4 regions of the Streptomyces rishiriensis genome follow, and region 3 is predicted to be linked to each of the others. Evidence: riboswitches for the same ligand, from Rfam matches in the RefSeq annotation. Region 3 holds a riboswitch; each other region holds the start of a gene.
What was found. A riboswitch is a leader RNA that binds a small molecule or an ion and turns the genes downstream of it on or off. The one in region 3 is predicted to bind cyclic di-AMP.

Region 1: it holds a riboswitch for cyclic di-AMP, as region 3 does, so the genes downstream of both, QF030_RS24780 (transglycosylase SLT domain-containing protein) here and QF030_RS18260 (LysM peptidoglycan-binding domain-containing protein) in region 3, are expected to answer to the same signal.
Region 2: it holds a riboswitch for cyclic di-AMP, as region 3 does, so the genes downstream of both, QF030_RS34190 (M23 family metallopeptidase) here and QF030_RS18260 (LysM peptidoglycan-binding domain-containing protein) in region 3, are expected to answer to the same signal.
Region 4: it holds a riboswitch for cyclic di-AMP, as region 3 does, so the genes downstream of both, QF030_RS20610 (M23 family metallopeptidase) here and QF030_RS18260 (LysM peptidoglycan-binding domain-containing protein) in region 3, are expected to answer to the same signal.

What each region holds. Positions count from the first base shown of each region.
Region 1 covers NZ_JAUSWV010000002.1:5,004,764-5,007,963, forward strand. The annotation lists partial or broken gene QF030_RS24770 (GNAT family N-acetyltransferase) at 1-246, opposite strand, end outside; gene QF030_RS24775 (HAD family hydrolase) at 538-1,362, shown strand; gene QF030_RS24780 (transglycosylase SLT domain-containing protein) at 1,466-1,939, opposite strand; cyclic di-AMP (ydaO/yuaA leader) riboswitch at 1,943-2,142, opposite strand; gene QF030_RS24785 (polyprenyl synthetase family protein) at 3,086-3,200, shown strand, end outside.
Region 2 covers NZ_JAUSWV010000002.1:7,162,502-7,165,701, reverse strand. The annotation lists gene QF030_RS34195 (rhamnogalacturonan lyase family protein) at 1-724, opposite strand, end outside; gene QF030_RS34190 (M23 family metallopeptidase) at 964-1,923, opposite strand; cyclic di-AMP (ydaO/yuaA leader) riboswitch at 1,928-2,087, opposite strand; gene QF030_RS34185 (alpha-galactosidase) at 2,392-3,200, opposite strand, start outside.
Region 3 covers NZ_JAUSWV010000002.1:3,562,807-3,566,006, reverse strand. The annotation lists gene QF030_RS18265 (LysM peptidoglycan-binding domain-containing protein) at 35-1,066, shown strand; cyclic di-AMP (ydaO/yuaA leader) riboswitch at 1,272-1,457, shown strand; gene QF030_RS18260 (LysM peptidoglycan-binding domain-containing protein) at 1,461-2,168, shown strand; gene eno (phosphopyruvate hydratase) at 2,562-3,200, shown strand, end outside.
Region 4 covers NZ_JAUSWV010000002.1:4,092,513-4,095,712, forward strand. The annotation lists gene QF030_RS20605 (aldo/keto reductase) at 1-432, opposite strand, end outside; gene QF030_RS20610 (M23 family metallopeptidase) at 618-1,643, opposite strand; cyclic di-AMP (ydaO/yuaA leader) riboswitch at 1,653-1,819, opposite strand; tRNA gene QF030_RS20615 (tRNA-Met) at 2,138-2,211, opposite strand; gene QF030_RS20620 (dihydrofolate reductase family protein) at 2,283-3,200, opposite strand, start outside.

The sequences.
Region 1 (3,200 bases), 1.4 Mb from region 3:
CCCTGCGCGTCCGAGACGCCGTACGCGAGGGCCTGCCCCTGTCCGAGCCGGCCCCGCTCGTGGGGCAGGAAAGCCGACCGGCTCCCGCCCCTCGTACACCACCGCCACCCGCGAGCGTGGCCTCACCAAGCCCACGGCGTCGGTGAACTCCGGTTCCATGAACGGGTTCCGCGGAAGCCCGGACGCGGCACGCAGCGCGCGCCACCGCTCCCTCTCCCCCTCGCCGAGATCCTGCGGCCCCAGCACACGAATGCGCCCACTGCTCAACCCGACCCCCCGATCAAGTCCCCCCTGGACACCTGGACGGTACCGCTCCACCCGGGCATCGCGGTAGGTAGCGTCACATGTTGCTGCCAACCGGTGCAGAGGCCTTTAACCGTCCACTACCCGGCGAGGTGTCAGAAAGCCGTTCCATTGAGTCGGTCGGCAGCCAGTCGTGAGCCAGGCACACAAGGGGAGTTGGCAGAACCGGACAGGACTTCGACGTCGTCCGGTTCGCGTCGAACCCGGGGACCCCGGGATCCGTATTCTCTGATCATGGCCGCACCCACCGCATATGCCGCGCGCACCGCGTACTCCCTCATCGCCACCGACCTGGACGGGACGCTGCTCCGCGGCGACGACACCTTCTCCGACCGGTCGCTCGACGCGCTCGCGCGGGTGGCGAGCGCCGGCGCACGCCACCTGGTGGTGACCGGACGGCCCGCGCCCCGGGTGCGCCCGCTGCTCGACCGGCTGCACAGCAGGGGGCTCGCGGTGTGCGGGCAGGGGGCGCAGTTGTACGACGCCGGCGCGGACCGTCTGCTGTGGTCGGTCACCCTGGACCGGGAGCTGGCCGAGACCGCGCTCGGCAAGATCGAGGCGGAGGTCGGGCAGCTGTACGCGGCCGTCGACCAGGACGGGGTCGACGGGCTGACGCTCATCGAGCCGGGCTACCGGATGCCCCACCCGACGTTGCCCGCCCTGCGGGTCGATCGACGCGACGATCTGTGGTGCGAGCCGATCAGCAAGGTACTGCTGCGCCATCCGACGTTGTCCGACGACGAGTTGGCGTCGACGGCCCGCTCGGTGGTCGGCTCCCTGGCCACCGTCACCATGTCGGGGCCGGGCACGGTCGAACTCCAGCCCTGCGGGATCACCAAGGCGACGGGTCTGGCCCTGGCCGCCGAACACCTGGGGCTGCGGCCCGAGGACACCGTCGCCTTCGGGGACATGCCCAACGACATCCCGATGTTCGACTGGGCGGCGCGAGGCGTCGCCATGGCCAACGCCCACCCGGAACTCAAGGCGGTGGCCGACGAGGTCACGACGTCGAACGAGGACGACGGCGTGGCCGTCGTCCTCGAAAGACTGTTTCCGTAACCGGCTACCGGCACCGGCTACCGGGCGTCGGGTAGCGGCACCGGCTGCCGGGTGTCGGGTAGCGGCACCGGCTGCCGGGACCGGTGACCGGTCGGCGGGACGGTCAGTACGCGCCGAACACGTTGTCGATCGAGCCGTAGCGCGCGGCCGCGTAGTTGCAGGCGGCGGTGATGTTCGCGACCGGGTCGTACGAGTCCCACGACGTCCCGTTGACGTGGTAGGCGCGGAAGGTCGGGTCGATGACCTGGAGCAGCCCCTTGGACGGGATGCCCGCGGCCGCGTTGGAGTCCCAGAGGTTGATGGCGTTGGGGTTGCCGGAGGACTCGCGGATGACGTTGCGGTAGATGCCGTTGTACGTCCCCGGGATGCCGTGCTGCCCCATGACCTGGAGGGAGGCGCGGATCCAGCCGTCGAGGTTGTTGGCGTAGCCGAGGCTGGTGGCGGTGGAGACGGCCGGGGTCGCCGCGGAGGCGGTGGTCGCCCCGAGGACGGGAAGGGCGAGCACGGCCGCGCCGGTGGCGGCGACGGCGAGCGTGCGGACGAAACGGTTGCGGCGCGGCTGAGCGGCAGCGGGCATGACGAATTTCCTCTCCGGCGCCTGCGAGGTGAGCTGTCGGGTTCGGGCGGGAGCTGCCCGGTCGCGTCCTGACGGACGCGGCTTGACCCCTAGCCGTAAGGCCTGCCCGAAACGTCTTGTGTATCCAAGACGTACGGAAAGTCCGTTTCGGCGACTTACCTGGTTCCCCCGCTCCTGCCGAGCGGTATCGGTGGGTGTGCGAGCGGCGGCAGGATTCGGCGTTCCGCCCGACAGGCCGGGAACGTATGCGAGAGCACATGTCCGGAACAAGTACCGGATTCACAGATCACCCCTATTGACCTTGGTCTGTGGCCTATGGGGTGCTTGATCCTTTGTGGGTGCAAACCTTCAACTTGCTTAAGGCGTGCGGAGAATCGGTGAAGGGTGAGGGTAGACCGGATCTTCGCGGGGAGTGAGCCAACTCACCAGCATCCACAAGAGCGGCGAATCGGGCATTCGCCCCAACTCCCTATTAATAGACCGATGGTGAATCAGTGCCGAATCGGTGGCGGGCCGACGCCGGTTCGATGGCGACCCGGCGCCGGTTCGACGGCGGGTCGACGGCGGGTCGACGGCGGGTCGACGGCGGGTCGACGACGGGGCGACGACGGATCGCGCAGAGGGGGGAGGGAGGTGGACGAGAAGGGGAGGGGATCGGAGGCGGCGAGAGGGGGTGGGGAAGGGGGGAGGGGGTGGAAGGGGAGTGGGGGGAGGCTGGAGGAAAGGCGGAGGGGGGCTGGAGGAGGGGGAGGGGTGAGGGGCGCGCCTGCCGTCGCGCTCGACGGGTCGCGGGGGGAACCTGAGAAGAAACGCGTGATCGTCGTCACGCGCAAAAGGGGTGCGCGGACGTTTCGGAGCGGCCGGCGGCCCGTCCGAGGACATGAATCTCCACTTCCCGGAAACTCTCTTCATGTCCGCTCATATGAGCTGATCGAAAACATTTCGGGCGTGATCCGACCGGGCCTGGCCTGCGGGGCACCTCTCGGGCGCCTCCTGGAGACCTCCCGGGCGAGCCCATTCGAGCCCGCGGGACGTGGGGGCTATCGGTGATCGAAACGTGACCGGATACGCTGACTTGAGTGATGGCAGAGACCTATCGACAAACCGCGTAATCGCCAGTAGACACCAGCAGACAGGAGACCCCTCGTGACCGTCGTCGGGCCGTTCGGGCTGAGCGTGCGGGACCAGGCTCTGGAAGCCGATGTCCAGGCCGGATTGGCGGCTGTCGAGGAAGGCTTGCTCGAGGCCACCAAGAGCGCGG
Region 2 (3,200 bases), 3.6 Mb from region 3:
CCTCGGCGCGGCCGTCGGCGTCGAGGTCGTAGACGGTGACGTTGTCGTCGTTGCGGTAGCCGCCGATCGCGGTGGAACCGCTGATCGCGGCGGGCGCGGGGTCGTTGGCGCCGTTCCCGCCGACCTGGGTGTACGAGCCGGGGCCCAGATCGACCCGCCACAGGCGCTCACCGGTGAGCGTGTAGGCCTCCAGCAGGTCGGGCCTGTCACGAGTTCCGGACAGTCGGCTGACGACGAGCTCGTAGCGTCCGTCGCCGTCGAGGTCACCCGGCCAGGCGTGCTGCACGGTGTAGCCGTCGGCGCCGGCCAGCGGGATCTCGGCGTAGCCGTCGGTGAAGCGCAGAGCCGCCGGACTCGGTTTCTGCACCCGCCCGTCGACGACGGCGCGGACGGTGTACGTCCCCGTCCCCGGGCTGTCGTCCTGATAGGTCGTCGACTTGCGTATCGGATCCCGGTTGAGCCGGCGTCCGTTCTTGTAGACGTTGAAGGCGAGGGCGTCGCCGTGCCGGGCGTATTCCGTGCCGAGCAGCCGCCAGCTGAGGAAGGTCCCTCCGCCGGAGGGAGTGGCGACCAGGCCGCGGTCGAGGTTCTCGACGATCCGGCGCGGGATGCCGGTGGCGTGCCCGGCGGGCGCGGAGACGAGCCCGGCCAGCAGGGTGACGGCGGTGACGGCGGCCGCGGCCGCGGCGCCCTTGATGACGATGCGTCGGTCGACGCCGGACACAGGACCTCCGAAGAGCTGTAGAAAGCGCTTGCTCACTGACGGAGATCACTGTGGCCCCACTCTGTCCCGCCTGTCGACGGAACACGAAGGGATGCCACACGAACGCAATAGAACGATCATGAACGCGCAAACTCCAACATCGCCCCGCCCCTCCCCGGGCATGCCGAAGGCCGAACCCGGGGGATCAGGGTCCGGCCTTCGGCCGCGTGTCAGGCGGGAGGTCGTCGCAGTCGGAGGGGTCAGCCGACGGAGACGCCGTGCGCGCGGAGGTACGCGATCGGGTCGACGTCGGAGCCGTAGTCCGGCGTGGTGCGGATCTCGAAGTGCAGGTGCGGACCGGTCACGTTGCCGGTCGCACCGGAGAGGCCGACCTGCTGGCCCGCGGTCACGGTCTGGCCTGCCGAGACGGAGAGCTGGGACAGGTGGGCGTACTGGGCGTAGTAGCCGTCGGCGAGCTTGACGACGACCTGGTTGCCGTACGCGCCGTCCCAGCCCGCGGAGACGACGGTGCCGGCGCCCACGGCCTTGAGGGTGGTGCCGGTCGGGACGACGAAGTCGGTGCCGGTGTGGTAGCCGCTGGACCACATGCTGCCGGCCGTGTGGTACGCCGTGCCGACGGTGGCGCCCGCCACCGGCAGCGTGTAACCGCTGGAGGTGCCGGTGCCGCTCTCGGCGGCCTGGGTGACCGCCTTCGAGGAGGACGAACCGGACGAAGAGGAGGAAGAGGACGACGACTTGGTTCCGGACGCCTTCGACTTCGACGAGGAGGACGAGGACGACGAGCCGGAGGACGAACCGGTGCTGCCGGTCGCGGCCTTCTTGCCGATCGAGAGCTTCAGCCCCGGGTGGATCAGCGACGGGTCGCTGCCGACGGCCTGACGGTTGTCCTGGTACAGCCTCTGCCAGCCGCCGCTGACGTTCTGCTCGTCGGCGATCTTCGACAGGTAGTCGCCGGAGCGCACGGTGTAGGACTCGGCGGTCGTGGCGGTGGCCGTCTTCTGCGCCACCGGCACCGACTGCACGGCCTTCTCCGCAACGGTCTGGGAAGCCGACTGGGCGACGGACTGAGCGGGGGCCGCGTGGGCGCCGGCGGCGCCTATGAGCGGAAGGGCGAGCGCGGCGCCGCCCGTTCCGGCGACGGCGATGGAACGGGCGAAGCGCTGGGTCTTCGGACGGCGGTGCTTACCCTTCGCGGGCATGGCGAATTCCTCTCCGGCGCCTGCGAGGTGAGCTGTCGGGTGCGGGCTGGAGATGCCCGGCCGCGCCGAGGCGCGGCTTTACCCCAAAGCCTGTTCCGGAGACCGGAACAGGCGGTTGTACCTGTGGGTCCCCCGCTCCTGCCAGGTACGGGTGAGTGTGCGGGCTCCGGGCGGTGGCAGGATTCGGCGTCCGTCCGGATTGGTGTGGAACGTAAGCGACCAGGACGCACAGGGACAAGCAGAGGTTGCGCTGTCGACTCCTTTCTCTTGATCCCTTGTGAGAATTCCCGGTCACACGGCGTGACGCGAAGAGCCCGCTTCGCGCCAAGCCCCCTTGCAAAGGGCGCGAATTACGTGGGCATGACGAGCCACGCAGGGTCACGGATATGACGCTGCTCACGTGACAGCTCTCCAGGTTCCTTTATTCCAGAGCGAGTTGGAACGAAGGAACCAATTCGGACAGAAACCTCAGATACGACGCAGGCGGATAACCGTCGCATCAAGGTCGCCCCGGAGGTCGGCGCGCAGCCCGTGATGCAGCAGGACCGCCCCCCGGTGGACTTCGCCCGTTTCACGGCATTCGTACGATGCCGTCGGGTCGAGTCCGCGCAGCCGCAGCGGCGGTACGGGCTCCCCGAACCGCTGTGCCTGGAGCCAGGCGAGGACGACGCTGTCGTCACCGCGCACGTACTGGACGGCGCTCAGTCCGCCCGCCGGGGGCCGCAGCCGGTAGAGGTCGCCCTGCTGCACAAGGGACCGGATCTCCTTGTAGAGGTCCACCCACCGGCGCGCCTCGGCGAGCTCTTCCTCGCTCCACTCGGAGAGGTCCCCGCCGACGCCGAGCACGCCGGCCATGGCACTCACGAACCGGAAGCGCAGGGTGCTGACCCGGCCGTTGAGCTGGGTGTTGGGGCTGTCGGTGACCCACGCCGCCATGACCCGGGCGGGGTGGATCTGGCTGAAGCCGTGCTGGATGTCGAGCCGGTCGAGCGGATCGGTGTTGTCGGAGGTCCACACCTGGTCGGTGCGGCTCATGATCCCGAGATCGATGCGCCCGCCACCCCCGGAGCAGGACTCGAAGGCGACCCCGGGGTGAGCCGCCCGCAACCGGTCCACCAGCGCGTACAGGGCCCGGACGTGGTCCACCCAGAGACGCTGCGGGTAGGGGTCGTCCGGCCACCCGGCGTCGGTGAAGCAGCGGTTGAAGTCCCACTTCACATAGTCCACGGGCGCGCTGGAGAGGAGGCCGTGGAGCTGCTCCCAGAGGTACTCCTGGA
Region 3 (3,200 bases):
GCCGGTCAGTGCTGTCCAGAGAAAGGCCCTTCGCATGCTCTCCGGGAACGGTCGTCACCGTCGCCCCCGCCAGGCCCCGGCCCTCCTCGTCGCGGCCGGAGTGACGGGCTCCGCCATCGCCATCCCGCTGCTCGCCGCGTCCGGCGCGAGCGCGGCCGACGGCACGGTGTGGGACAAGGTGGCGCAGTGCGAGACCGGCGGCTCGTGGAGCGCCGACGAGGGCGGCGGCGAGTACGGCGGCCTGAGCCTCACCCAGAAGGACTGGGAGGCGTACGGCGGCCTCGACTACGCGGCGAGCCCCGACCTGGCCAGCCGCAGCCAGCAGATCGCCGTGGCGCAGAAGGTGCTCGCGGCCGACGGGATCGGCGCGTGGGGCACCTGCGGGCTGACCTCCGGGCTCACCCAGGCGAACGGTGCGCTGAGCGTGGACACCGGCGTGGCGGACGGCTCGTCCGACTCATCCGGCTCGTCCGACTCATCTGGGTCCTCCGGATTGTCCGACCTGTCCCGGGGGCTGTCCGGATCCTCGGGCTCCTCGGGCTCCTCGGCCGACGACTCCTCCACCGGATCGTCCGACTCGTCCGGCGATTCCGCCAGTTCGCCCTCGGCGTCCGCTTCCTCCCCTTCGTCCTCTTCCTCCGCCGCCGCGGATGACTCCGGCACGTCCGGGGATTCCGGCGGCAGCGGCGACGGCTCCACGGCCGACGCCTCGCCCACGGCGGCCCCGGGAGCGGACGACTCGGACAATTCAGGCCAGACCGAGGGCTCTTGGAGCCTCGTCGACACCGGTTCCCTCGGCTCCGGCAAGCATCGCGGCGCCACCGCGGACGAGGCCGCGACCGAGAGCGCGACCGACTCCGGCGTGGAGGGCACCACCACCGCCTCCGCCGGCCGGCATGCCGCGGCCACCTACGTCGTCCAGGAGGGCGACTCCCTCGCGTCCATCGCCGACTCCCTTGGCCTCGACGGCGGATGGCGCGCCCTCTATGCCGAGAACAGGGACCTCATCGGCGTCGACCCGAGCAACATCGCCGCCGGTCAGACCCTCGACACAGGGGTGGAATAGGGCGCAAAGCCCAAGAAAAACAGCGGGAGTTCACGTCACGCTTCGCGCCGAATGTCCGGTTTGGTGAAAGTGTGGGATGAGTCTCAGAAGCCCTGATCGTCTTTGAAATTCGGCCGATCGCGTGTCTACGGTCGAGGCCGCTCGGCAACCCGGGCCCCGGCCGTCGCAACGCCGAATCCTGCCAGCGACGCCCCGGGAACAGTCGTCGCGTCAAGCGCCGCAGGCAGGAGCGGGGGACCCAAGGTAAGTGCCGCGCCGGTCGGTTGACCGGAACGGCTGGGGGTGAAGCCACACCTCCCACGGAGCAGCGCTCCGGTGGGCGAGGAGTGGCCGGGCAACTCACACGGCCCGAACCCGACAGCTCACCTCGCAGGCGTCGGTGAGGGGATCCACCATGCTGTTTTCCGCGAAGGGCAAGCACCGCCGTCCGTCCAAGGCCACCCGCGTCGCCGCGCTCGCCGGCGTCACCGGTGTCGCCATCGCCGCCCCGCTGATGGCGGCCGGCAACGCCTCCGCCGCCACCTCCTCCGAGTGGGACGCGGTCGCCCAGTGCGAGTCCGGCGGCAACTGGTCCATCAACACCGGCAACGGTTACTACGGCGGCCTCCAGTTCTCGGCGTCCACCTGGGCCGCGTACGGCGGCACCGCCTACGCCTCCACCGCCGACCAGGCCTCCAAGTCCCAGCAGATAGCCATCGGCGAGAAGGTCCTCGCGGGTCAGGGCAAGGGCGCCTGGCCGGTCTGCGGCACCGGCCTGTCCGGCGCCGCCTACAACGGCTCCGCCGCCGACTCCTCGGGCTCCGGCTCCTCCAGCTCGTCCAGCTCGTCGAACAGCGGCAGCACCAGCAGCCGCTCGACCGAGGAGCAGAGCGCCTCCCGCTCGACCGACCGCCCGGCCGCCTCCAAGACGGTCACCACCCCGACCGGCAAGAAGGTCAAGAAGGGCGACGGTGAGTACAAGGTCGTCAAGGGCGACACCCTCAGCTCCATCGCCGAGAAGCACAAGGTCAAGGGCGGCTGGGCGAAGCTGTTCGAGCTGAACAAGGACATCGTCGTCGACGCCGACCTGATCTACCCGGGCCAGCAGCTGCACCTGAAGTGACACGTCGCCCGAGGTGACCCGGCGCCCGAGGCGCCGCCGCACCCGGAGTGACACCTGGCTGCCAGAGAAGCCACAGCGCCCTCACATCCGAGGTCGGCACACTGAAGACCTCGTGAGGGTCACCCCCCGTCCCCACGGGCTCCCCGCTCCGGTGCGTGTTCCCCCGTACGCACCGGAGCGGGGTTTCTCTTTGCCCGTTCGACACTTCCTGGGGGCCTTTCTCGGCCACCCCCTTTGTTCCGGGCGGAAACAATAGGTACCGTCTGTCTGTCCACGGGACGGTCGGTCGGCTGCCGACGGCCCCGGGGCGGTTAGGCTCTAGTCGCAAGGCTCAGCAAGGGCTCGTCAAGGCCCCTGGGCCCCGCACAACCAGCGTCACATCCCAAGAAGGAGATGCTCGTGCCGTCCATCGACGTCGTCGTAGCCCGGGAAATCCTGGACTCCCGAGGCAACCCCACGGTCGAGGTCGAGGTCGGCCTCGACGACGGCAGCACGGGTCGTGCCGCCGTTCCGTCCGGCGCCTCCACCGGTGCCTTCGAGGCCATCGAGCTGCGCGACGGTGACCCCAACCGCTACCACGGCAAGGGTGTCGAGAAGGCCGTCCTCGCGGTCATCGAGCAGATCGGCCCGGAGCTCGTCGGTTACGACGCCACCGAGCAGCGCCTGATCGACCAGGCCATGTTCGACCTGGACGCCACCGACAACAAGGGCTCGCTCGGCGCCAACGCCATCCTCGGCGTCTCGCTCGCCGTCGCCCACGCCGCCTCCGAGGCCAGCGACCTGCCGCTGTTCCGCTACCTGGGCGGCCCCAACGCGCACCTGCTGCCGGTGCCGATGATGAACATCCTGAACGGCGGTTCGCACGCCGACTCCAACGTGGACATCCAGGAGTTCATGATCGCCCCGATCGGCGCGGAGTCCTTCTCCGAGGCGCTGCGCTGGGGCGCCGAGGTCTACCACACCCTCAAGAAGGTGCTGAAGACCAAGGGCCTGTCCACCGGCCTCGGCGACGAGGGCGGCTTCGCCCCGAAC
Region 4 (3,200 bases), 530 kb from region 3:
CACCAGCTCGTCGAGCGCGCCGACGATCTCCTCGACGGGCACCTCGGGCTTGTCGAAGTGCGTGTAGTAGAGGTCGATGTGGTCGGTGCCCAGACGGCGGAGCGAGGCGTCGGCGGCGGCCTTGATGTTGTCGGCGGACAGGCCGCGGAATTCGGGGTGCTGGCTCACCTTGGTGGCGATCACGACGTCGTCGCGGTTGCCCCGGGCCTTCAGCCAGCTGCCGATGATGGTCTCGGACTCACCACCGCTGTTGCCCTCGACCCAGGACGAGTAGGAGTCGGCGGTGTCGACGAAGTTCCCGCCGGCGGCCGCGTAGGCGTCGAGTACGGCGAAGGAGGCCGCCTCGTCGGCGGTCCAGCCGAAGACGTTGCCGCCGAGGGAGAGCGGGAAGACCTCGAGGTCGGAGGAGCCGAGTGTGCGAAGAGACGTCATGCTCGGTCTCAACGGAAGCCGACGGTCCGCCCATTCCGCGCGTGACGCGAAGAACATGTGAACAGCACAGCCGAACGGGGTGCCCGGCACAGCGGATCAGCCCCAGCGGATTGGCACGGACCGGCAGCCCCGACGCGGAGGGCGTCAGGGCTGCGGGGTGCATCAGGGGTGTCCGGACGGGCGGCTCAGGGGTTGAGGCCCTTGCCGCGCAGCCAGGCCGCCGGGTCGATGCCGTCGGCGCTGCCGCCCGGGTGGACCTCGAGGTGGAGGTGGGCCCCGGTGACGTTCCCGGTCGCGCCCACCCGGCCGATCACATCACCGGTGGCGACCTTCTGGCCGACGCTGACGCTGATCGACGACTGGTGGCAGAACCACAGCTCGGTGCCGTCGTCCAGGGTCAGGATGGTGCGGTAGCCGTAGGAACCGGCCCAGCCGGCCTCGGTGATGGTGCCGCTGTGGACGGCCTTGATGAGGGTGCCCGTCGGCGCGGCGAAGTCGAGACCCGTGTGGTAGCCGGAGGACCAGAGGGAACCGGCCTGGCCGAAGGTCGAGGTGATGGTGTACGAGGAGGTCGGCAGCGTGTACTGCTTGGCCAGTTCGGCCAGGCGCGCGGCCTCGGCCTTCGCGGCGGCTTCCTCGGCGGCCTTCTTCTTCGCGGCGGCGGCCTTGGCCTCCGCCTCCTTCTCGGCCTTGGCGGCGGCGTCGGCCTCGGCCTCGGCCGCTGCGGCGAGTGCCTTGACCTCGACCTGGGACTGCTGCGACTCGGCCTGCGCCATGATCCGGCTGCGCAGCGCCTCGCCGGCGTCGGCGGCGCTCTCCTCGGTGTCCAGGGCGGCTTCGGAGCCGAAGCCGGCGAGGGCCGGCGCGGCTTCCTGGACGGGCTCGTCGTCGTCGGAGATGAGCGAACCGACGTTGGGCAGGTCCGGCATCGAGATGGAGACCGGGGCCTTGCCGGTGTTGGCGCTGGCCATGCCACCCGCGCTGACGGCGGCGATGACGCCGACACCGAGGACGGTGGAGCTGCGGGCGAATCCGCCGCCGCGCTGCTTGGCGACGCGGTGCTTGCCGCGTACCGGGCGAGTGGACTCCGCGGTGGGGTTCCACTCCTCCCAAGGTCCCTCGTCGGTGCGATAGCCGCCGTAGCCGAAGGTGTCGGTGGACGGCTGGCTGGGCGCGTACGGGGCCTCGGGGGCAGGCGGGTTGGACGCCACGCGGGCGCACTCCTTTCCTTCCGTCGCCTACCGGGTTAGCTGACGGGTTCGGAGCGGGAAGGTCTCCTACGCGCGTATACCGGTCGTGGACTCTGCGAGTTCACGACGGCTTCCGCGTGATTCACCCCAAGGTGGTGGTTCCCCGGTTCCCTTGCGGGATTCGGCACGTGCCGCACGGAGCCGACTCTGGTGCCGGCTGGGACGACCGCGCTGCGTTATCGAACGTTAATAGACCCGGGGGTGGGTTTCCAAGCCGTTCCTCTTGATCAACATCATTCCCGGCCTGGACTTTTAGGCCACCAGCGGTGAAAAACGGGCGAGTTGACCGCCCCCCGCCATGCCCCGTAAACGCCCCGTCAGTCATAGGAGTGGTGATGGTAACTCAGTTGTAATGCGCAGGGCGGTCGCCCGGTCACCGGCAGTAAGGGGATGGGATGCGCGACGAAAACACCGAAGGCCGGAACCCTTTCGGATTCCGGCCTTCGGTTCATCAGTAGCGGGGACAGGATTTGAACCTGCGACCTCTGGGTTATGAGCCCAGCGAGCTACCGAGCTGCTCCACCCCGCGGCGATGAACACAACTGTACGCCATCGGCGGGGCAGAAAGCACATCGGTTGATCACCGGGGCCCCGGCGGCCTCAGAGGAGGTGGCGGTTCGGCTCCTTCGCCCGCTCCTCGTACTCCGGAAGCACGAGGACGTCGACGCCCCGGCCCGCCAGCAGACCGGTTCCGTCCGCGTCCGTGACGAAGGTGTCCGGCTCGCGCCAGGCCGTGACCACCCGGCCCACTCCGGCGTCGAGGATGAGGCGGGCACAGGGCGCCGGGCGGGAGGATCGGCGGGCGCACGGTTCGAGGCTGCTGTAGACGGTGGCCGCGGGCAGCCGGGGATCGGCGGGGTCGAGCTTCGCGAGGGCGGCCTCCTCGGCGTGCACGACCGGGTCGCCGGCCTCGCGGGAGTGGCCGCGCGCCAGCTCCGTGCCGTCGGCGGCCACGATCACGGCGCCGACGCTGAAGGCGGTCTCCGACGGCGGACAGTCGGCCGCGAGGGCGCAGGCCAGGGCCAGCCAGTGCCGGTCGGCCGCGGCGGGCAGCGGTCCCGTGCCGGGTGCGGTGGGCTCGTAGCGGTTCAGGACGACGTCCTCGATACGCCGGGACTCCACCAGGCGCAGCCGTCCGCCCTGGTAGCCGCCGGGCCCGAAGAGGCGGGGCGCGGACGGGTCGCCCACGAAGAGCGGGGCGAGGACGAGCTGGAGCTCGTCGGCGAGGCCCTGCCGGAGCAGCTGGGTGTGGACGGTGCCGCCGCCCTCGACCATGAGCCGCCGTACGCCGCGGACGTCGTGGAGGTGTTCGAGGAGGCGGCGCCAGTCCACTTCGGGGCCGAGCGGGACGGCGTCCGCGGCGATGCCCAGCGCACGGATCCGGTCGGCGCCCTTCTCCGTCGTGTACACGATCTTCTCGCCGCCCGTGTGCCAGAAGTTCGCCGCCGGATCCAGCTCGCCCGAGTCGCTGACGGTGACCTTGAGGGGGTACGCAGGCCGCCCGGCGGCCACGCGGGC